3 regions of the Pseudomonas sp. PS02288 genome follow, and region 1 is predicted to be linked to each of the others. Evidence: predicted binding sites of a transcription regulator. Region 1 holds the regulator's gene; each other region holds the start of a gene.

Region 1 (7,399 bases):
CCCACCAGCGGCTCGCACCAGCCGCAAACCGTTGATCCTCATTGTGTTCTCCAAGTTGGCCGGGCTCTTGCACTGGCATTGGCGCACGCCCACTGGCGTCAAAAGATTGTTTGGATCGGGCTAGGAGAATCGGGTGGAACGCACTCAGCTGTTCAACAACATGCGAATGAATGCGATCGGCGCCGGCCGTGGCAACCTAGGGGTGCCGCTGCTGGTACTGGTGATGCTCGGCATGATGATTCTGCCGGTGCCTGCCTTCCTGCTGGATGTGTTCTTCACCTTCAACATCGCCCTGTCGATCGTCGTTCTGCTGGTCAGCGTGTACGCGTTGCGACCGCTGGATTTCGCGGTATTCCCAACCATCCTGCTGGTCTCCACGCTGCTGCGCCTGGCGCTGAACGTGGCCTCCAGCCGCGTGGTGCTGCTCCACGGGCAGGACGGCCATGCCGCCGCCGGCAAGGTGATCCAGGCCTTCGGCGACGTGGTGGTCGGCGGCAACTACGTGGTCGGCGTGGTCGTGTTCGCGATCCTGATGATCATCAACTTCGTCGTGGTCACCAAGGGTGCCGGGCGTATTTCCGAAGTGAGCGCGCGCTTCACCCTCGACGCCATGCCGGGCAAACAGATGGCCATCGACGCCGATCTCAACGCCGGCATCATCGATCAGGCGCAAGCCAAGCTGCGTCGCCAGGAAGTGAGCCAGGAGGCCGACTTCTACGGTTCGATGGACGGTGCCAGTAAGTTCGTGCGTGGTGACGCCATCGCCGGTCTGCTGATCCTGTTCATCAACCTGATCGGCGGCATGGGCATCGGCATCCTCCAGCACGATCTGTCGTTCGGCGACGCCGGTCGCATCTACGCGCTGCTAACCATCGGTGACGGTCTGGTCGCGCAGATTCCGTCGCTGCTGCTGTCGACCGCCGCCGCGATCATGGTGACCCGCGTGTCCAGCTCCGAGGACATGGGTCAGCAGGTCAACCGGCAGATGTTCACCTCGCCCAAGGCGCTGGCCGTATCGGCGCTGATCATGGTCGCCATGGGTCTGGTTCCCGGCATGCCGCACGTTCCGTTCATAGGCCTGGGCCTGATCGCCGCCGGCGGCGCCTACATGATCTGGAACAAGGCCAACAAGGCCAAAGAAGCCGAGGTCCAGGAAACCGCCCGCCAGCAGGAGCTGATCCCCGCCCAGCGCGCGCAGGAAACCAAGGAGCTCGGCTGGGACGACGTCACCCCGGTGGACATGGTCGGTCTGGAAGTGGGTTATCGGCTGATTCCGCTGGTCGACCGCAACCAGGGTGGCCAGCTGCTGGCGCGGATCAAGGGGGTACGCAAGAAGCTCTCCCAGGAGATGGGCTTCCTCATGCCGTCCGTGCACATCCGCGACAACCTCGACCTGCTGCCCAACGCCTACCGCCTGACCCTGATGGGCGTCAGCGTCGCCGAGGCGGAGATCTATCCCGATCGCGAACTGGCGATCAACCCTGGCCAGGTATTCGGCAGCCTCAACGGCATCGCCGCCAAAGATCCGGCGTTCGGCCTGGAGGCGGTCTGGATCGACCCCAGCCAGCGCGACCAGGCGCAATCGCTTGGCTACACCGTGGTCGACGCCAGCACCGTGGTCGCCACGCACCTCAATCAGGTGCTGAACAAGCATGCCCACGAGCTGCTCGGTCACGAAGAAGTCCAGCAACTGCTGCAACTGCTGGCGAAGAGCTCGCCGAAGCTGGCCGAAGAGCTGGTGCCGGGGATGATCTCGCTGTCCACGCTGCTCAAGGTGCTGCAGGCGCTGCTTAACGAACAGGTTCCGGTACGCGACATCCGCACCATCGCCGAAGCCATCGCTAACGTCGCTGCGAAGAGTCAAGATCCCGCCGCCATGGTTGCAGCGGTCCGCGTCGCGCTGGCCCGCTCAATCGTGCAAACCGTTGTGGGACTAGAGCCGGAGATGCCTGTTATCACGCTCGACCCAAGGTTGGAACAGATATTGCTGAATAGTCTTCACAAGGCCGGTCAGGGCTCCGAGGATGGCATCCTCCTCGAACCTGGCATGGCCGAGAAGCTGCAGCGTTCCCTGGTGGAAGCGGCGCAGCGTCAGGAGATGATGGGCAAGCCGGCGATCCTGCTGGTGGCCGGTCCGATCCGGGCGATGCTCTCGCGGTTTGCTCGACTGGCCGTGCCGAACATGCACGTACTGGCCTACCAGGAAATCCCGGACAACAAGCAGGTCACCATCGTCGCCACCGTGGGACAAAATTGAGGTTAACAGGCCATGCAAGTGAAACGCTTCTTCGCCGCCGACATGCGTCAAGCCATGAAGCTGGTTCGTGATGAGCTCGGGGCCGATGCCGCGATCATCGCCAACCGCCGGGTTGCCGGCGGCGTGGAGCTGACTGCCGCGCTCGACTACCAGATGCCGTCCGAGCCGGTTCGCCAGCCGAACGCCGAGCTTGAGGCCGAGCTGCGCAAGACCCAGGCGAAGATCGCGTCGGCCCACGCCGAACTGGCCGTGCGCGCCGCTGGCGAAGTGGTCAAGGACCGCCAGCTGTTCGCCAACGAGCCGCTGGTTGCCCCGGAGCTGCCGACCTCGAAGGTCACCGCGCGTCCGCAGGCCCCGGTACAGCCGGCCGCCGTCACCGCCGCTCCGGCCGGCGATTCGCGCGCGCTGGATGCCATGCGCCACGAACTCAATGGCCTGCGTGAACTGATCGAAGTGCAGCTCGGCTCGTTCGCTTGGACCCAGATGCAGAGTCAGCGTCCGCAGCAGGCCAACCTCTGGCGTCGCCTGCAACGCCTCGGCCTGCCGGCGGAAATCGCCCGCGCGCTGCTGGACAAGGTCGGCCAGGTGCAGGAGCCGCGTCAGGCCTGGCGCATGGTTCTCGCCTACCTGGCCCACGCGATCAAGACTCCGGCCCAGGAACCGCTGGAAGAGGGCGGCGTGATCGCCCTGGTCGGCCCGGCCGGCATGGGCAAGACCACCACCCTGGCGAAGATGGCGGCGCGCTACGTGCTCAAGTACGGCGCCCAGCATGTGGCGCTGGTGAGCATGGACAGCTACCGCATCGGTGCCCAGGAGCAGCTCAAGACCCTCGGCCGCATCCTCAACGTCTCGGTGACCCAGGTCGATCCGGGCAGCTCGCTGACCCAGGCCATCGCCCCGCTGGCGAAGAAGCGCGTGATCCTGATCGACACCGCCGGCCTGCCGAACAACGATCCGGCCCTGCGCATGCAGCTCGAAGCACTCGCCAGCCGCGGCCTGAAGTCGAAGAACTACCTCGTCATGGCGGCCACCAGCCAGAGCCAGGTGCTCAAGGCCGCGTATCATAGCTACAAGCGTTGCGGCCTGGTCGGTTGTGTGCTGACCAAGCTGGACGAGGCGGCCAGCCTCGGCGAAGTGCTCGGGCTGGCAATCAGCCAGCGTCTGCCGGTAGCCTATCTGGCCGATGGCCCGCGAATCCCGGATGATCTGCACGTTCCGCGCAGCCATCAGCTGGTGAGCCGCGCCGTCGCCCTGCAAGCCCCGGAAGAACCCAGTGAAGATGCAATGGCCGACATGTTCGCCGGCCTCTACAACAACTCGGCGCGTCGCGTCGGCTAATTGACCGTCGAGAGACAGTTGCCTGCTCAGTCGCAGACAAGGTGTAAGAGAAATGGCTAGTTTGCATCCAGTTCAAGTGATCGCGGTGACCGGTGGGAAGGGCGGCGTTGGCAAGACCAACGTGTCCGTCAACCTGTCGCTGGCCCTGGCCGACCTCGGCCGGCGGGTGATGCTGCTCGACGCCGACCTGGGTCTGGCCAACGTCGACGTGCTCCTCGGTCTTTCGCCCAAGCGCACCCTGGCCGATGTCATCGACGGCCAGTGCGACCTGCGCGACGTCCTGCTGCAAGGCCCTGGCGGCGTGCGCATCGTGCCCGCCGCTTCCGGCACCCAGAGCATGGTGCAGCTGACGCCGATGCAGCACGCCGGCCTGATCCAGGCGTTCAGCGACATCAGCGACAACATCGACGTGCTGGTCATCGACACCGCGGCCGGCATCGGCGACGGCGTGGTCAGCTTCGTCCGTGCCGCCCAGGAAGTGCTGGTGGTGGTCTGCGACGAGCCGACCTCGATCACCGACGCCTACGCGCTGATCAAGCTGCTCAACCGCGACTACGGCATGAACCGTTTCCGGGTGCTGGCGAATATGGCGCACAGCCCCCAGGAAGGTCGCAATCTGTTTGCTAAGCTCACCAAGGTCACCGACCGCTTCCTCGACGTCGCCCTGCAGTACGTGGGTGCCGTGCCTTACGACGAGTCGGTGCGCAAAGCCGTACAGAAGCAGCGCGCTGTCTATGAAGCTTTTCCGCGCTCCAAGTGTGCGCTGGCGTTCAAGGCGATCGCGCAGAAAGTCGACACCTGGCCATTGCCGGCCAACCCGCGCGGTCACCTCGAGTTTTTCGTCGAGCGTCTGGTTAAACCGACTACCGCAGACTCACCCGTATGACAGCCGCCAGTGGACTTCGTATGTACAGCAAATCGCAGGCGAAGGACTCGCAAACTCAGCTCATCGAGCGTTATGCACCGTTGGTCAAGCGGATCGCCTACCACCTGTTGGCCCGGCTTCCGGCCAGCGTGCAGGTGGAGGACCTGATGCAGGCCGGAATGATCGGCCTGCTCGAGGCTGCCAAGAAGTACGACTCGGGCAAGGGCGCCAGTTTCGAGACTTACGCCGGAATCCGTATCCGTGGGGCGATGCTCGACGAGGTGCGCAAGGGCGACTGGGCTCCGCGTTCCGTGCATCGCAACAGCCGCATGGTCAGCGACGCCATCCGCGCCGTCGAGGCGAGAACGGGCAGAGACGCTAAAGATCAAGAGGTTGCGGCCGAACTTAAATTGAGTCTTGAAGAGTACTACGGCATCCTGAGCGACACTCAGGGCAGCCGACTGTTCAGCTTCGACGACCTCCTGCAGGAAGGCGAGCACGGTTCGGGCCTGCACGAGGACGGTAGCTTCACCCATTACGAACCCGCTCGCGATCTGGAGGATGACCGCTTCCAGGGGGCCTTGGCCGACGCCATCGCCAATCTTCCGGAACGCGAGCGGCTGGTTCTTTCGCTGTACTACGACGAAGAACTGAATCTGAAGGAAATCGGCGAGGTGCTGGGGGTCAGCGAGTCGCGCGTCAGCCAGTTGCACAGCCAGTGTGCCGCGCGTTTGCGGGCACGTCTGGTTGAATGGCGCGCGCACTGAGGCAGCCGGTTTCACGCTTGCGAGGCGCGCGCTGCGAGGCGGCGTTTGGGATTGTACGGAGGTCGACTTGGACAAGAACATGAAAATCCTCATCGTGGACGACTTCTCCACGATGAGACGGATCATCAAGAACCTCCTGCGTGACCTGGGGTTCACCAATACCGCGGAGGCCGACGACGGCACCACGGCATTACCGATGCTGCACAGCGGCAGCTTCGACTTCCTGGTCACCGACTGGAACATGCCCAACATGTCCGGGATCGATCTGCTGCGTGCGGTGCGCGCCGATGATCGACTCAAGCACCTTCCCGTGCTCATGGTGACTGCTGAAGCCAAGCGCGATCAGATCATCGAGGCGGCCCAGGCCGGCGTGAACGGGTATGTGGTCAAACCCTTCACGGCCCAGGTACTGAAAGAGAAGATCGAAAAGATCTTCGAGCGGGTCAACGGCTGATGTTCGCCTCGAGGGCGCTATGGATCACGACAACATCTCTATGGGCGATGACTTCGAGTCGACCCTGAAGTCCCATGCCCGTCAGCTGACCGAAAGCCTCGAAAAAGGCAACTTCGCTGATGTGGTGCAAATCATCCATCAACTGAATCAGGTCCGCGATCGCGGTCTGTACCAGGAAGTCGGCAAGCTCACCCGCGAGCTACACAATGCCATCGTCAACTTCCAGCTCGATCCCCGTGTTCCGCACGCGCAGGAAGTGTCGCAGATCTCCGATGCCACCGAGCGTCTCTCCTACGTGGTGACGATGACCGAGCGTGCGGCCAACCGCACGATGGATCTGGTGGAAGAGTGCGCGCCGGTGGTCAACGGCATGGCCGACGAGGCCCAGAGCCTGAGCGTCGAATGGCAGCGCTTCATGCGCCGCGAAATCGGGGCTGACGCCTTTCGCGAGCTGGCCAAGCGTGTCGAGCTGTTCCTCGCGCGCAGCGAGCGGGACGGCGCCAAGCTCTCCGGCCACCTGAACGACATTCTTCTGGCGCAGGATTACCAGGACCTCACCGGTCAGGTGATCAAGCGTGTCACCACCCTGGTCACCGAAGTCGAGAGCAATCTGCTCAAGCTGATGCTCATGGCCAGCCAGGTCGATCGTTTCGCCGGCATCAAGCACGACCACGAAGGGCTGCGTGCCGAGCAAGAAAAACAACAAAAAGAGTCCTCCCGGGGTGAAGGTCCGCAGATTCATGCCGATAAGCGTGATGACGTCGTATCCGGTCAGGACGATGTCGACGATCTGCTATCCAGTCTTGGATTCTAGGACCCGTCGACGTTTTGGTTACGGCCACGACCTAGGCGTTTTCGCAGGGCAAGGAAGGAGGAGAGAAGTTGGTTGCTCCAGATGAACGACGAGTGACGCCGGCCTGCGAAAAACGCGCCCCGTCCCTGCGGCTCAACGCGGTTCGCGACGAAACGTCAACAGATCCTATGGGAAGGTGGAAATGAGCTTCGACGCCGATGAAGAGATTCTCCAGGACTTCCTGGTAGAGGCCGGCGAGATTCTCGAGCAGCTGTCGGAGCAGTTGGTGGAGCTGGAAAGCCGCCCTGACGACATGAACCTGCTGAATGCGATCTTTCGCGGTTTTCACACCGTCAAGGGCGGCGCGGGTTTCCTGCAGCTGAACGAGCTGGTGGAGTGCTGCCATATCGCCGAGAACGTCTTCGACATCCTGCGCAAGGGCGAACGCCGCGTGGATGCCGAGCTGATGGATGTGGTGCTGCAGGCGCTCGATGCGGTGAACGCGATGTTCGCCGAAGTGCGCGAGCGAACCGCGCCGACGCCGGCGCCGCGCGAACTCCTCGCCGCGCTTTCTCGTCTGGCCGCCCCGGCTTCTGCCGCAGCGCCGGCCGAAGCGCCTCCTGAAGAGCCCGCCGCCGAAGTCGAGCCCGTGGTTCAGGCCGAGGCGTCGGCTGCAGAGCCTTCGGGCGACATCACCGACAGCGAGTTCGAGCAGCTGCTCAGCGCGATCGGCGAACCCGCCCAGGCTCCGGTCGCCAGCGCCAGCGATGAAATTACCGACGACGAGTTCGAAGCCCTGCTCGACCAGCTACACGGCGACAAGCCGGTTTCCGCCGTTGCGCCCGCCGCACCGAGCGCGCCCGTAGCATCCGCTGCCGCCCCATCGGGCGACGACATCAGCGACGATGAATTCGAAGCCCTGCTG
Region 2 (7,399 bases), on a different contig from region 1:
GTCCGGCGACTCGGCGACCTTCACGCGGATCAGCCAGCCAACGCCGAGCAACACCACGCTGGCGAGGAACGGCAGGCGCCAGCCCCAGCTCATCATCTGCTCCTCGGGCAGGGTCGCCACCGCGCCCATGGCCAGCGAGGACAGCACCAGGCCGGCACCGACGCCGGTCTGCGGCAGGCTGCCGTAGAAGCCCTTTTTGCCTTCGGGCGCGTGTTCCACCGCCATAAGCACGGCGCCGCCCCACTCGCCGCCGACCGCCATTCCCTGCAGGAAGCGCATCAGCACAAGGATCACCGCGGCCCAGTAGCCGATCTGTTCGTAGGTGGGAATCAGGCCGATGGCGATGGTCGGGATGCCCATCATCATCAGCGTCATCATCAGCATCGACTTGCGCCCGATGCGGTCACCGAAGTGGCCGAAGATGATGCCGCCCAACGGCCGGCCGATGAAGCCCACGGCGTAGGTGGCGAACGCGGCCAGCACACCGGTGATGGGGTCGAGGGCGGGGAAGAAGAGTTTGTTGAAGACCAGCGCCGCGGCGGTGCCGTAGAGGAAGAAGTCGTACCACTCGATGGTGGTACCCGCCATGCTGGCGAGACCGGCGATGCGGTAATGCTTGCGGCCGGATCGGCCACCTGTCGATAGCGATTCGTTCATGGTTGCCTGCTCTATTGTTTTTGTCGTTAGGGCTTTGCAAGGTCACGGAAGCGGCTGGTAGCAGCGACCGGCTTCGAGTATAGGTGTGCAAACTTCCGATAAGTCAGAACAAAAGCACCGGTTGGATATGCAAAAAAATCTCATGCTCGCCAGTCAGATGAACTGGGACGACCTCAAGTTCTTCCTCGAAGTGGCGCGCACACGCACCGCCAGCAACGCCGCCAGGCGCCTCAACGTGGACTACACGACGGTGTCGCGGCGCATCCGCGCGCTGGAGAAGGCGCTGGGCGCGCTGCTGTTCGAGAAGTCGCGCTCGGCCGGCTTCGTGCTGACCCCCGAGGGCCTGCACCTGCTGGGCTACGCGGAGTCGCTGGAAAGCACCCTGCAGGCCGCCTGCGAGCAGGTTTCCGGGGCCAGCCTGGCACTGTCCGGGCATGTGCGGATCGGCTCCACCGAGGGTTTCGGCAGCTTCTTCGTGGCGCCGCAGCTGAGCCATTTCCAGGACGTCTACCCGAACATCTCCATCGACCTGCTGCCGGTGCCGCACTTCATCAGCCTGTCGCGCCGGGAGGCGGACATCGCCATCACCCTGGAACGCCCGGAGCGCGGGCCTTACGTCTGCTCCAAGCTGTGCGACTACAACCTGCGCCTCTACGCCACCGCCGAGTACCTGGCGCAGCATCCGCCGATCGGGTCCGTGGAGGACCTCGCCGGGCACAGCTTCATCACCTACGTCGACGACCTCGCCTTCAGCCCGGAGCTGCTCTATCTGGAGCGCGTGGTGCCCAACGCCAGCAGCCAGCTGCGCAGCACCAGCGTGGTCGCCCAGTACCTCTCGGCGCTGCAGGGCCGTGCGCTGGCGATCCTGCCGTGTTTCCTCGCCGGGCCGGACCCGCGGCTGGTGGAACTGCTGCCGCAGCAGGTGGAGGTCACCCGGCAGTTCTGGATCTACTACCGCGAGGACTTGCGCCGGCTCAAGCGCATCACCCAGGTCAGCGAATACCTGCGCGCCTGCACCGAGGCCAATCGCGGCTTCCTGCTCGGCGAATCGCGGGCGATGAGCTTTCTCTAGGTTCGGCTGAGCCGGGTGCGCATGGCGCACCCGGCGGCCCTCGTCGCTATCGGGTCAGCCGGGCGCGGGCGCAGCCGTGCGACCGAAGCGCTGCAGCTGCATTTCCTTCAGCCGGCTCAGGGTGCGGCGGAACGGAAAGGCCAGGTAGCCCTCGGTGTACAGCGCATCCATCGCCACCTCGGCCTCGATGTAGAGCGGCACCTGGCGGTCGTAGCACTCGTCGACCAGGGCGATGAAGCGCCGCGCGCCGTCGTCGTGCTTCGACAGCCTGGGCAGCTCGCGGTCGCCGGCAGCCACCTGCTCGGCCGCGTCCTCGGTGCCACGGGCGATCTTGCACTCGCCCTGGCGCGCGCTCATGTTCGGCACGCCGCTCAGCAGCACTGCATCGAACTGGTCGCAGAGCACGATGAAGTCGTAGGCCGCCAGCGGCTCCTTGCACAGGTCGTCGAAACGGCTCCAGAGCACCCGTGCGCTGCGCCGCACCACGGCGATCGGGCGGTGCGCCAGGCTCACCGGTTCGCAGGAACCGGCATCGTCTCCCGCCAGCTGCCGGAAAACCGCCTCCAGGGCACTTGGCTGCCCGGCCTGGGCCAGCCAGTAACGCTGCAAGCCAACGCCGGGATGCAGGCGGTGATCCTCGCCGCCGTCGAGGTTGACCACCTGCATGCAGCGGTTGATCGCGGCGACCGCCGGCAGGAAACGCTGGCGGTTGAAGCCGTCCGCATAGAGCTGCTCGGGCGGCTGGTTGGAGGTGGCGACCAGCACCACGCCCTGCTCGAACATCACCTCGAACAGCCGCCCGAGGATGATCGCGTCACCGATATCGGTGACGAATAGCTCGTCGAAACACAGCACCCTCACCTCGCGCCCCAGCTCCGTGGCCAGTGCCTGCAGCGGATCGGCGGTGCCGACCAGTTGGAACAGCCGCTGGTGCACCCAGCGCATGAAATGGTGGAAGTGCTGACGCCGGGCCGGCACCTGAAGGCTCTCGTGGAAGCGATCCATCAGCCAGGTCTTGCCCCTGCCGACCGGGCCCCACAGGTACACGCCGCTGCCGGGCGAAGCGCCGCCACCGGCATGGATGGCCTGCTGGCAGCGCTCGAGGATCTGCACGGCGTGCCATTGCGCAGGGTCCGACTGGAAACCCTGGTCGACTGCAAGGCGATACGCCGCCAGGGGAGAAAGCGAACTCATGAGTGAACTACCGAGGGAAGACCGCGCGAATGATGGGCCATCGCGGCGCGGCTTTGAAGTCGCGTCGCTGGCCCCGCCCGGCAATGTGCCGTACGACGCGTTCGCTGTTGCAACGAAGGGCAACTAACACCGAAGAAACACTGCCTGGCCGCGCCCGGGAGTATCCACGCAAGTTCGAGGTCACAACTGGGTAACCGCGTGATTACGTTATCCCGGAGAACTGCCATGACGATCGAGATCAATACCCACAATTCCACCTGCGCCGTTTTCGTCGACGACCGCAAATACGAAAGTCCCCTGGACCAGGTACGCGTGACGACCGACGAGGCGACGCGCATGTCGGTACTTGAAATAGCCGGACGCCGCCAGCTCATCAGTGAACCGGATGCTGAGCACCTGATAGGTGCAGGCGCCGAAGACGCGCGTTTCAATCTATTGAAGGACGACTGAGTCGCGTCATTGAATCTTTCTGCGTAAATACAGTCTTTTCAGTACGCCGCATTAATCCGCGTATGGATGTATTCGCGGCGATGGATATAATCGCCGCGCCCAACGCGGCGACAAGTATCAAGAACGATAAAAAACCCGACGCAGCGCAGCGGCCCCACCGCCTCGCCCAGCGTCCTCCATGTTCGATCAACAGGATCAATCGTGAATAAAGACGAACTGCGCGCAGAACTAGAGCGCCAGGCGCAACGCTATATGGATATTAACGGCGGAGAAGTCAAAACCTACGCTGCTCAACCGGAACCCGAGCGTAAGCCTTGGCGCAAGAAAGCCAGTGTGCTGGACCAAGCTTTCCAGCAGGAACTGCAAAAGATGGAAAAGGAACTGGAAAAAGCCGATACCCAAGGCGTCTGAGTATTTCCACTTTCCTGATCAAATGAACGCAGCGGTCGCCCCAAAAAAGTGCGGCCGCTTCGTATCCATGATCGAACTTTTCAGCATTCGCGACATTTCGTCGTATGCACTCAAGCTATCTTGGCGCTGACCGATAGGTTGCACAGGCCAGGGGTGTTTGGCCGACTACCCGTGCACGTCAAACCGGATTCCGCCATGCCTTCGAACCTGAAGTTCAGCCACAAGATTCTGCTCGCCGCCTCGCTGGTGGTGGTGGTCGCCTTCTCGCTGTTCACCCTCTACAACGATTACCTGCAGCGCAACGCGATTCGCGAGGACCTGGAGAACTATCTGGGGGAAATGGGCGAGGTGACCGCCAGCAACATCCAGAACTGGCTGTCCGGGCGCCTTCTGCTGGTGGAAAGCGCGGCGCAATCGGTGGCCAACAACGATTCAGCGGACGCGATAGCCAACCTGCTGGAGCAAAAGGCGCTGAGCTCCAGCTTCAACTTCACCTACCTGGGCACTCGCGACGGCGCCTTCACCATGCGCCCGGACGATCCGATGCCCGACGGCTACGACCCGCGCACCCGCCCCTGGTACAAGGATGCGCTCGCCGCCGGCGGCACCACGCTCACCGAACCCTACATCGACGCCGCCAGCAACGAGCTGATCATCACCATCGCAACCCCCGCGTCCCGGGACGGCCAGACCCTCGGCGTGGTCGGCGGCGACCTGGGGCTGCAGACCCTGGTGAAGATCATCAACTCGCTGGACTTCGAGGGCATGGGTTACGCCTTTCTGGTCAGCGCCGACGGCAAGATGCTGGTTCATCCGGACAAGAACCTGGTGATGAAATCGCTGAACGAAGCCTTTCCCGCCAGCAAGCTGAACATCGGCCCCGGGTTCAGCGAAGTCGAAGGCGCCGAGGGCACGCGCATCGTCACCTTCGCCCAGGTCAAGGGGCTGCCCTCGGTGAACTGGTACGTCGGCCTGTCGATCGACAAGGCGAAGGCGTTCTCCATGCTGCAGGAATTCCGTACCTCGGCGATCGTCGCCACGATCGTGGCGGTGGTGCTGATCCTGCTGCTGCTTGGCATGCTGATCCGCGTGCTGATGCAGCCGGTGCGCCTGATGGGCCGTGCGATGGAGGACATCGCCGAAGGCCAGGGCGATCTGACCAAGCGCCTGGAAATCCACTCGCACGACGAGTTCGGCGACCTGGCGGACGCCTTCAACCGCTTCGTCGGACGGGTCCACGCCTCGATCCGCGAGGTGTCCTCGGCCACTGCCCAGGTGCATGAAGTCGCCCAACTGGTGGTCAGCGCCTCCAACTCGTCGATGAGCAACTCCGACGAGCAGGCCAACCGGACCCACAGCGTGGCGGCCGCGATCAACGAACTCGGCGCCACCGCGCAGGAAATCGCGCGCAATGCCGCCGACGCCTCGCACCAGGCTTCCGATGTCCGCAACCTCGCCGAAGAGGGTCGCCAGGTGGTGCAGAAGACCATCGGCGCGATGACCGACCTGTCCGGAAAGATTCGTTCGTCCTGCGACACCATCGAGGAACTCAACGGCAAAACCGCCAACATCGGGCAGATTCTCGAGGTGATCCGCGGCATTTCCGAGCAGACCAACCTGCTGGCGCTCAACGCCGCCATCGAAGCGGCGCGCGCCGGGGAAGCCGGACGTGGCTTCGCGGTGGTCGCCGACGAGGTGCGCAACCTCGCCCATCGCACCCAGGAATCGGCGGCGCAGGTGCAGCAGATGATCGAGGAACTGCAGGTCGGCGCGCGCACCTCGGTCAGCACCATGACCGAGAGCCAGCGCCACAGCGAGCAGAGCGTGGAGGTCGCCAACCAGGCCGGCGAGCGCCTGGGCAGCGTGACCCAGCGGATCGGCGAGATCGATGGCATGAATCAGTCGGTCGCCGCCGCCACCGAGGAACAGACCACGGTGATCGAGTCGCTGAACGTGGATATCAACGAGATCAACCTGCTGAACCAGGAAGGCGTGGAAAACCTCCAGGCCACCCTGCGCGCCTGTGGCGACCTGGAAGGCCAGGTGACCCGCCTCAAGCACCTGGTGGACAGCTTCCGCATCTGACCCGCGGCGCCGCCGGACTCAGTGGCCTCCGCCGCCCGCGGCCTTGGCGGTGAACGGCGGTTTGGCCAACCAGATGATCAGGATCAGGCCGAAGAACATCCACCCGAGCAGGGTGAAATACTCCACCGTCGAGAGCATGTAGGCCTGGCTCTCGACGATCTTGTCGATCTGCGCGTAGTGCGCGGTCGATGCCCCTCCCAACTGCTGCAGATACTGCTGCGTCGCCGGGTCGTAGGCGGTCACGTGCTCGGCCAGCTGCGCGTGGTGCAGGTCGGCGCGCCGCTGCCAGATCCAGGTGGTCAGCGACGAGGCGAAGCTGCCGCCAAGCACGCGCAGAAAGGTCGCCAGGCCCGAACCGTCGGCGATGTCCTTAGGCGGTAGGCTGGAGAGCAGGATGCTGGTGGTGGGCATGAAGAACAGCGCGATGCCCAGCCCCATGAACACCTGCACCTCGGCGATGTGGCGGTAATCCACCTCGGTGTTGAAGGTGGCGCGCATGAAGCAGGATGCCCCGATCACCAGGAACGAACCGCCGGACAGCAGGCGCATGTCGACCTTGTGCGCGAACCGCCCCACCAGCGGCGAGAGGAACACCGGCAGGAGGCCGATCGGCGCCGCGGCCAGGCCGGCCCACACCGGCGTGTAGCCGAGCTGGGTCTGCAGCCACTGCGGCAGCAGCAGGTTGATGCCGAAGAACCCGGAATAGCCGAGAACCAGCGCCAGCGTGCCGAAGGAGAAATTGCGGTAGCGGAACAGGCTCAGGTTGACGATCGGGTGCTTGTCGGTGAGTTCCCAGATCACCAGGGCGATCAGCGCCACCACCGCCACCGCGCCGCCGACCTGGATGAAGGTCGACTCGAACCAGTCCAGGTCGTTGCCCTTGTCGAGCACCACCTGCAGCAGGCCGACGCCAATCACCAGCAGGCTCAGGCCGACGTAGTCGATGGGTTGATGGACGATCTTCTCCGGCCGTTTGCCCAGCTGGCTCCAGACCACCAGGCAGGCGAACACGCCGATCGGCACATTGATGAAGAAGATCCAGGGCCAGCTGTAGTTGTCGGTGATCCAGCCGCCTGCGATCGGTCCGATGATTGGCGCCACCACGGTCACCATCGCCAGCAGCGCCAGCGCCATGCCGCGCTTGGCCGCCGGGAAGATCGCCAGCAGCAGCGTCTGCGCCATCGGATACAGCGGCCCGGCGACGAACCCCTGCAACGCGCGGAACAGCACCAGCTCGGGCATCGAGCGGGCGATGCCGCAGAGGAACGAGGTGATCACGAACAGCATCACCGCGGCGAGGAACAGCTTCACCTCGCCGAAGCGCCGTGCCATCCAGCCGGTCAACGGCAGGGCGATGGCGTTGCACACGGCGAACGAGGTGATCACCCAGGTGCCCTGCTCCGAACTCACCCCGAGGTTGCCGGCGATGGTCGGCAACGCGACGTTGGCGATGGTGGTGTCGAGCACCTGCATGAAGGTCGCCAGGGAAATCCCGATGGTCGCCAGCAGCATGCTCGCCGGGCGGAAGGC
Region 3 (7,399 bases), on a different contig from region 1:
GTCCATGTGGTTCATGTCCATCTTCTCGCCCATTTTCATGCCTTCATTCGGTGCCGGCTCATCGGAGACGGGGATCTTCTTCGGCCCCATGTACTGATGCACGATCGCGGCGAACAGGTTCGGGCGTACGGCGGAGAAATACTCCACCGGGTGCTTCTGGCTCGGTTCGGCCAGTGCCTTGTAGCTATCGGCATCGAGGATCTTCGAGGACGCGCGCACCTTGGCGACCCAGGCGTCGAAGTCGGCATCGGTGGGCGTCGCGATGGCGGTGAAGGCCATCCCGGTGAAGCCAGCGCCGCTGTAGTTCGCCGAGATACCGGCGAAGCTGCCTGGCTCGTTGGCGATCAAATGAAGCTTGGTTTCCATGCCGGCCATGGAATAGATCTGGCTACCGAGCTGCGGGATGAAGAAGGAGTTCATCACGGTGTCGGAAGTGATCTTGAAGTTGACCGGGGTGTTGGCCGGGAACGCCAGCTCGTTGACCGTGGCGATCTTCTGTTCCGGGTAGATGAACAGCCACTTCCAGTCCAGCGAGACGACCTCGACGGTAATCGGCGTCTTCTCGTGATCGAGTGGGCGGTAGGGGTCCAGGTGGTGCGTGGTCTTCCAGGTCAGGATGCCGAGGAAGACGATGATCACGCAGGGGATCAGCCAGACCACGACCTCGATCGAGGTGGAGTGCGCCCACTTCGGCATGAACACCGCTTCAGTGTTCGTGGCACGGTACTTCCAGGCGAAGTACAGCGTCAGCACGATCACCGGGATCACGACGATCAGCATCAGCACCGTGGCGGTGATGATCAGCGACTTCGCGTCGATACCGACCTGGCCCTTGGGATCGAGCAGCGCCCATTTGCAGCCGCTCAGTGGCAGAACGGCCAACCACCACAGCCGTTTCAGATATCCAACGTACTTCTCTTTGATCATCTCGCAGCCTTGAAGGATGAAAAGGAGCTTTCGGCGCCGCCCGGAAAGGCAGCCGTGATTCGCTGTCACCGTGCACCAGTAGGCGGGCATGGCAACGGGATGGATATGGAAGGTTTCGTAGCGAGCCAGAGGCAGGAAGACAGCCATCCTGAACATCGCCGATCGAATTCGATCCAGGTGCTGATCCGTTCCGTGTATTTCAGCGCGAATGTACAAACAACGACGTGAAGCGACGGAGCGCTACGACGTTCACTGCCCGATCGACGAGAAGGTTGCCTACATCGCCACCGCCAGGCGCTCAATGCACGGGTTTCCCTTGTTATAGCCAGCCACCACGCGGGGGCCCGCCTGCTGAAGATTCCGAGGATTTCGAAGGCTTCGTTTGTCTGGGAGTACAGTGAGCGGCCGGTATTACAAAACATTTCCATGACCCTAGACAACCCATCGAAGGCAAAATTCTTTTGCGCCAGCGGAACAATCAGGACTTCCATGGTGCGAAAAAAGCAATAACCACAACAAATAAATGGTCTTATCCAGCGGCGGCCCGATAATGCAATCCCTTGTGACGCCAGGCCGCATAGGCTGCGACCTGGCCTCCTCAGCCCAGCCGGGCGCGCATTTCTGCGGTGATCACCTGCTCGGCGTCGTCCATTCCCGCCCAGGGGTCGTCTTCGCCCAACTCCTCCAGGCGCTCGAACAGGTTGCGGATGTTCCAGCGGTTCGCCCCCTCGAGCCCGGCCAGTTCGTGCCGATGGACGGGAACCGAGACGGGAAGCCCTTCACGCGCGCGAACCGAGTACGCCGACACCGAGGTGGCGCCACGGCCATTGCGCAGGTAGTCGATGAAGATCTTGCCGACGCGGTTCTTCGGACCGCTGACAGCAGAGAAATGTTTCGGCAGAAGTTTCGCCATGTGCCTGGCGATCGCCTGGCTGAACCCCTTCACCTCGTCCCAGCCCTCTCCCCTTTTCAGCGGCACAACCACGTGCATGCCCTTGCCGCCGCTGGTCTTGAGGAACGACACCAGGCCCAGCTCGTCGAGCAGCGTCTGCACCAGCTGGGTGGCTTCGATCATCCGCTTCCACGGCAGCGCCGGGTCGGGGTCTAGGTCGAGCACCAGCCGATCCGGGGTTTCCAGGTGCGGCGCGCGGGCATTCCACGTGTGCACTTCGAGCATGCCCATCTGCGCGGCGCTGACCAGCCCGAGGGCGCTGTCCAGCAGCAACAGCGGCTGCGTGTCGGCGGGGTCGTCGAACTGGGTGACGTGGGGCAAGCTCAGCTTGGTGGAGTGTTTCTGGAAGAACAGTTCACCTTCGATGCCTTCCGGCGCGCGCACCAGCGCCACCGGCCGCTTCGCCAGATCGCGCAGCATCCAGGGCGCGACACGCCCGTAGTACTGCGCCAGCTCCATCTTGGTGGCGCCGATGCTCTTGTCGATGATCCGCTCCGGGTGAGTGATCTTGATCTGCCCCGGATCGTCCTTGCCCCTGACCTTTGCGTCGGGTTTCTTGCTGCTCTTCGCCCCGGCCTTGCCGGCGCTCTTGACGGTCTTGCCGGCAGCGACCTTTTTCGCCGGTTTGGCCTTCTCGTGGACGATCGCCTCGGCGGGTTTGTCGTTGCGCAGGCCATGGAACACCGAATGGCGGATCACCCCGTCGCGGGTCATCTCGGCGAATGCCACCTCGCACATCAGCTCGGGTTTCAGCCAGTGCGCGCCCCGCGCGTCGGCACCAGTGGGCGGATTGACGACGACCGGTTCAGCGATCTCCAGCGGTTCGAGTCGCGCATGGATGGCGCGCAGGCTGGCTTCGTTGAAGCCGGTTCCAACCTTGCCGGCGTAGCGCAGCTCGCCACTGTCGGCGTCGTGCAGCCCCAGCAACAGCGCGCCGAACGCACTGCGCGAGCCCTTGGGGTCGCTGTAGCCGACGATCACGAACTCCTGGCGATTCTTGCACTTGATCTTGATCCAGCTGCTGCTGCGGCGTGACACGTAGGGGCTGCCGGCGCGCTTGCCGATGAGTCCCTCGAGCTTCATCTGGCAGGCGCTGGCCAGCATGTGGTCCGGGTCTTCCTGCAGGTCCGCGGAAAAACGCAGCGCGCCGTCCTGTTTCTCCAGCAGAGTGGCCAGCGCGGCGCGGCGTTCCTCCAGCGGCACCTCGCGCAGGTCCATGCCGTTCAGGTAGGGCACGTCGAACAGGTAGTAGACGATCTGTCTGCTGGCGCCGGCGTCGAAGGCGTTCTGCAGCGCCTGGAAGTCCGGGATGCCCTCCTCGTCCGGCACCACCACTTCGCCATCCAGCCAGGCCGACTCCACCCCGAGCTTGGCCAGCGCCTTCGCTTGGTGCGGCATCTTCGCCGTCCAGTCGTGGCCATTGCGAGTGAACAGGCGCACGTCGTCCCCCTCGATGCGCGCCATGATCCGGTAACCGTCGAACTTGATCTCGTAGTGCCAGTCACCCTCCGGCGCCCCCTCCACCAGCGTCGCCAGCTGCGGCGCAATGCGCTCGGGAATCGCCGCGGCCTTGGCGCCATGGAGCGTGGCGTCGGCGGTTTTCCGGGTCCGCCGCCGGGGCGGCGTCTTGGCGGTGCGTGCCGGCTCCTCGCCCTTGGCCTTTGCCTTGGCGCCGCGTTTACGGGGAATCAGGGTGCGCTCGCTGAGGACGCTATCGGGCTGCTCGACGAGGATGTCGTAGTCCTTTTCGGCGCGCGCGGCCTCATCGCTGGATTTGATCAGGAACCACTGCTCGCGCTTGCCGGGCATGTGAGTGCGCACCAGGTTCCAGACGCCGGCGAGCTTCTCGCCCTGCAGCTCGAATTTCAGTCGGCCTTTTTCGAGGCTCGCCTGCGGATCGCCGATCGGGCTCCATACGCCGCGATCCCAGACGATCACCTCGCCCGCACCGTAATGCCCCTCGGGAATCTGCCCCTCAAAGGACGCGTAACTGATGGGGTGGTCCTCGACGTGCACAGCAAGGCGCTTGACCTTGGGGTCCAGGCTCGGCCCCTTCGGCACCGCCCAGCTCTTCAGGGTGCCGTCGAGTTCCAGGCGGAAGTCGTAATGCAGGTGGCTGGCGTCGTGCTTCTGGATGCAGAACTGCAGCGCGTGCGGGTCGGCGGCCTTTTTGCGCTTGCGCGCCGGAGTGCCGGCGGGCTCGGGGGTAGCGGAGAAATTGCGCTTGCTGTTGTACTCGTCCAGTGCCTTCGCCATGGTCGGAGCCTCGTCGTCGGGTGCTTCAGGTTAGAAGCACCCGCACGGCGCGGGTTCGCCCAGGCCGCTGGATGGAGCACTCAGGGTTTGGCGTCGTCCGGTTCGTCCGGCTCGATGTCTTCCAGTTTCAGTTCCAGGCCCCAGGCCGCGGCATCCACCGGCTTCTGCACCGGCGCGGGTCGGGGCGGCGCGGCGACCGGAGCGGGCGCCGGCGCGCCGCCCTCCACTTGCAGCTTCAGTTTCAGCCGCAGGTTGTTCGCCGAGTCGGCGTTCTTCACCGCCTCGTCCTCGTCGATCGCGCCCTCCACCACCAGATCGAACAGCGCCTGGTCGAAGGTCTGCATGCCGAGGGTTCTGGATTTCTCCATGATTTCCTTGATCGAGCTGAAATCGCTGCGCTTGATCATGTCGCTCACGGTCGCCGTGCCCAGCAGCACTTCCACCGCAGCGCGGCGCTTGCCTTCGCGGGTCTTGACCAGGCGCTGGGAGACGAAGGCCTTGAGGTTGTTGCCCAGGTCGTTGAGCAACTGCGGGCGGCGCTCTTCCGGGAAGAAATTGATGATCCGGTCCAGCGCCTGGTTGGCGTTGTTGGCGTGCAGCGTGGAGATCGCCAGGTGCCCGGTGTCGGCGAAGGCCAGCGCGTGCTCCATGGTCTCGCGGTCGCGGATCTCGCCGATCAGGATCACGTCCGGCGCCTGGCGCAGGGTGTTCTTCAGCGCGGCGTGGAAGCTGCGCGTGTCCACGCCGACCTCGCGCTGGTTGATGATCGATTTCTTGTGCCGGTGTACGTACTCCACCGGGTCCTCGATGGTGATGATGTGACCGCCGCTGTTGCGGTTGCGGTAATCGATCAGCGCCGCCAGCGAGGTCGACTTGCCCGAGCCGGTGCCTCCGACGAACAGCACCAGGCCGCGCTTCTCCATCACCACTTTGAGCAGCACTTCGGGCAGCTTGAGGTCCTCGAACTTGGGGATGTCCAGCTTGATGTTGCGCGCGACGATGGACACCTCGTTGCGCTGGCGAAAGATGTTGATGCGAAACCGGCCGATCTGCGGCAGCGAGATCGCCAGGTTCATTTCCAGCTCGCGCTCGAACTCGGCACGCTGCTCGGCATCCATCACCGACGCGGCGATGGCCGCCACCTCGCCCGCGCGCAACGGCTCGGCCGACAGCGGCTTGAGCACGCCGTTGAACTTGGCGCAGGGCGGCGCACCGGTGGACAGGTAGAGGTCCGAGCCATCCTGTACGGCAAGGACTCTCAGCATCGATTGGATATCCATTGGGCTCGCTCCGCGGCTGTTCGGCTGTATGAAGCCCGGACGCTCGGGCACAATCGCCGTCAATCTATCGCAGGAGTCCTTCATGCCAAAAGCCATGGCCCGCCATATCCTGGTCAAGACCGAGGCCGAAGCCGCGCAACTGAAAAAGCGCCTGGACGGCGGCGAAGCCTTCGACGTGCTGGCGCGCAAGCACTCGATCTGCCCGTCCGGCAAGCGCGGCGGAGACCTCGGCGAAGTACGCCCGGGGCAAATGGTGCGCAGCATCGACCAGGTGATCTTCAAGAAGCCGCTGCGCACCGTCCACGGCCCGGTGAAGTCACAATTCGGCTATCACCTGGTGCAGGTTTTCTACCGCGAGTGAAACGCCCGTTTCGGCGCGTGCCCTCGTCCTAGAGCGCTTCGTTTGGCGCCCGCCGAACAGCGCTGAAAAACGCCCCACTCGCCCCACTCGAAAGAAGCAAAACCCGCCAAAAATGGGCTCATGCTCCTGCGCCGCATGCCGATAAACGATCTGTCGATGCCTGCGCCAAACGGTGCATCAAAAAAACAAACGGCTTAGTACTTTGAGGTTCTCCCCATGTTTCTTCGGCGTCTCAAGATCGCACCGAGGGCAATACTCAGTTTTTCCATGGTCGCACTGCTGGTCGTGCTCCTTGGCCTCTTCTCCCTGTACGAGATGCGCATCATCCGCGCGGCGACCGTGAAGGTGGTGGAGAACGGCCTGCCCAGCTTCCGCGCGCTAGGCGTTCTCAACGAGAAGATGTTGCGCGTCCGCATCACCTCCTACCGGATCGTGGTCGATCGCGAAGCCGCTGTACTGAGCAACACGATCGAACGTCTCAACGTGCTCCTGGGCCAGCTCAAGGATGCCCAGAATAAGTACGAGGCGTTGATTTCCAGTGATACCGAGCGCGCCCAGTACCAATCCGTGAAAACCGCCCTGGCGGGGTACGCGCGAATCAACCAGCAACTCGTCCAGCTGTCCAGCCAGGATCGCATCGACGACATGCGTGCCCTGCTGATGGCGGACTACAAAACCCTCTCCGACAATCTCGGCGCCGAGTTCGAGAAGCTGATCGAGATAAACCAGGCCGATGGCAATGCAGCCGCAGCCCGGGCCGAGCAGGAATTCAACAATGCGATCACCGGCGTGATCGTGTTCATGCTGGTCGCCGCGGGGCTGACCGGCCTGCTCGCCATGCTGCTGACGCGCAGCATCGTCACGCCGCTCAATCAGGCGGTGAAAGTCGCCGAGACCGTGGCATCGGGCGACCTGACCCACACCATCGCGGTCGGTGGCGGCGACGAGCCCGCGCAGTTGCTAGGCTCGCTGCACAGCATGCAGGAAAGCCTCAAGCGCACCATCCAGGGCATCGCCGACTCCTCCACCCAGCTGGCCTCGGCCGCCGAGGAGCTGAACGCGGTCACCGAGGATTCGAGCAAGGGCCTGCACCAGCAGAACCAGGAAATCGAGCAGGCCGCGACCGCGGTCAACGAGATGACCACCGCCGTGGACGAAGTGGCGCGCAACGCCGTGGCCACCTCGGAAGCCTCGCGCGACTCCGACCGCACCGCCCGCCTGGGCCAGGAGCAGGTGAACAAGACCGTCGACTCGATCAGCAACCTGGCCGAAGACGTCACCGGCACCGCGCAGCAGGTCGAGCAGTTGGCGGATAAGGTTCGCCACATCAGTACCGTACTCGACGTGATCCGCTCGATCGCCGAGCAGACCAACCTGCTGGCTCTCAACGCCGCCATCGAAGCGGCCCGCGCCGGCGACGCCGGGCGTGGCTTCGCCGTGGTCGCCGACGAGGTACGCGCCCTGGCGCATCGCACCCAGCAGTCGACCCAGGAAATCGAGCAGATGATCAACGGTATCCAGCAGGGTACCGATCAGGCCATGAGCTCGATGCAGACCAGCAACGAACGCGCCCACTCCACCCTGGAGCTGGCCCGCGCCGCCGGTGCCGCGCTGCAGCAGATC

Evidence for each region. The regulator FliA, encoded in region 1, starts transcription of late flagellar genes. The targets are predictions, from matches to a motif close to CTAAAGTTTNNNNNNNNNNNGCCGNTAA.
Region 2: QMX85_RS18250 (methyl-accepting chemotaxis protein) is a predicted target of FliA. The motif match lies at 3,894-3,921, and genes of this name have one in related genera.
Region 3: QMX85_RS20555 (methyl-accepting chemotaxis protein) is a predicted target of FliA. The motif match lies at 5,894-5,921, and genes of this name have one in related genera.

The regions. Positions count from the first base shown of each region.
Region 1 is NZ_JASCPA010000001.1:152,601-159,999, forward strand. It holds gene flhA (flagellar biosynthesis protein FlhA) at 134-2,257, shown strand; gene flhF (flagellar biosynthesis protein FlhF) at 2,270-3,595, shown strand; gene fleN (flagellar synthesis regulator FleN) at 3,648-4,481, shown strand; gene fliA (RNA polymerase sigma factor FliA) at 4,478-5,227, shown strand; gene QMX85_RS00720 (chemotaxis response regulator CheY) at 5,307-5,681, shown strand; gene QMX85_RS00725 (protein phosphatase CheZ) at 5,701-6,495, shown strand; gene QMX85_RS00730 (chemotaxis protein CheA) at 6,677-7,399, shown strand, end outside.
Region 2 is NZ_JASCPA010000052.1:12,044-19,442, reverse strand. It holds gene QMX85_RS18275 (MFS transporter) at 1-657, opposite strand, end outside; gene QMX85_RS18270 (LysR family transcriptional regulator) at 785-1,729, shown strand; gene zapE (cell division protein ZapE) at 1,784-2,923, opposite strand; gene QMX85_RS18260 (DUF3203 family protein) at 3,149-3,373, shown strand; gene QMX85_RS18255 (hypothetical protein) at 3,575-3,784, shown strand; gene QMX85_RS18250 (methyl-accepting chemotaxis protein) at 3,980-5,869, shown strand; gene QMX85_RS18245 (DHA2 family efflux MFS transporter permease subunit) at 5,888-7,399, opposite strand, start outside.
Region 3 is NZ_JASCPA010000067.1:11,517-18,915, reverse strand. It holds gene cyoA (ubiquinol oxidase subunit II) at 1-927, opposite strand, end outside; gene ligD (DNA ligase D) at 1,526-4,135, opposite strand; gene QMX85_RS20565 (PilT/PilU family type 4a pilus ATPase) at 4,216-5,415, opposite strand; gene QMX85_RS20560 (peptidylprolyl isomerase) at 5,498-5,776, shown strand; gene QMX85_RS20555 (methyl-accepting chemotaxis protein) at 5,993-7,399, shown strand, end outside.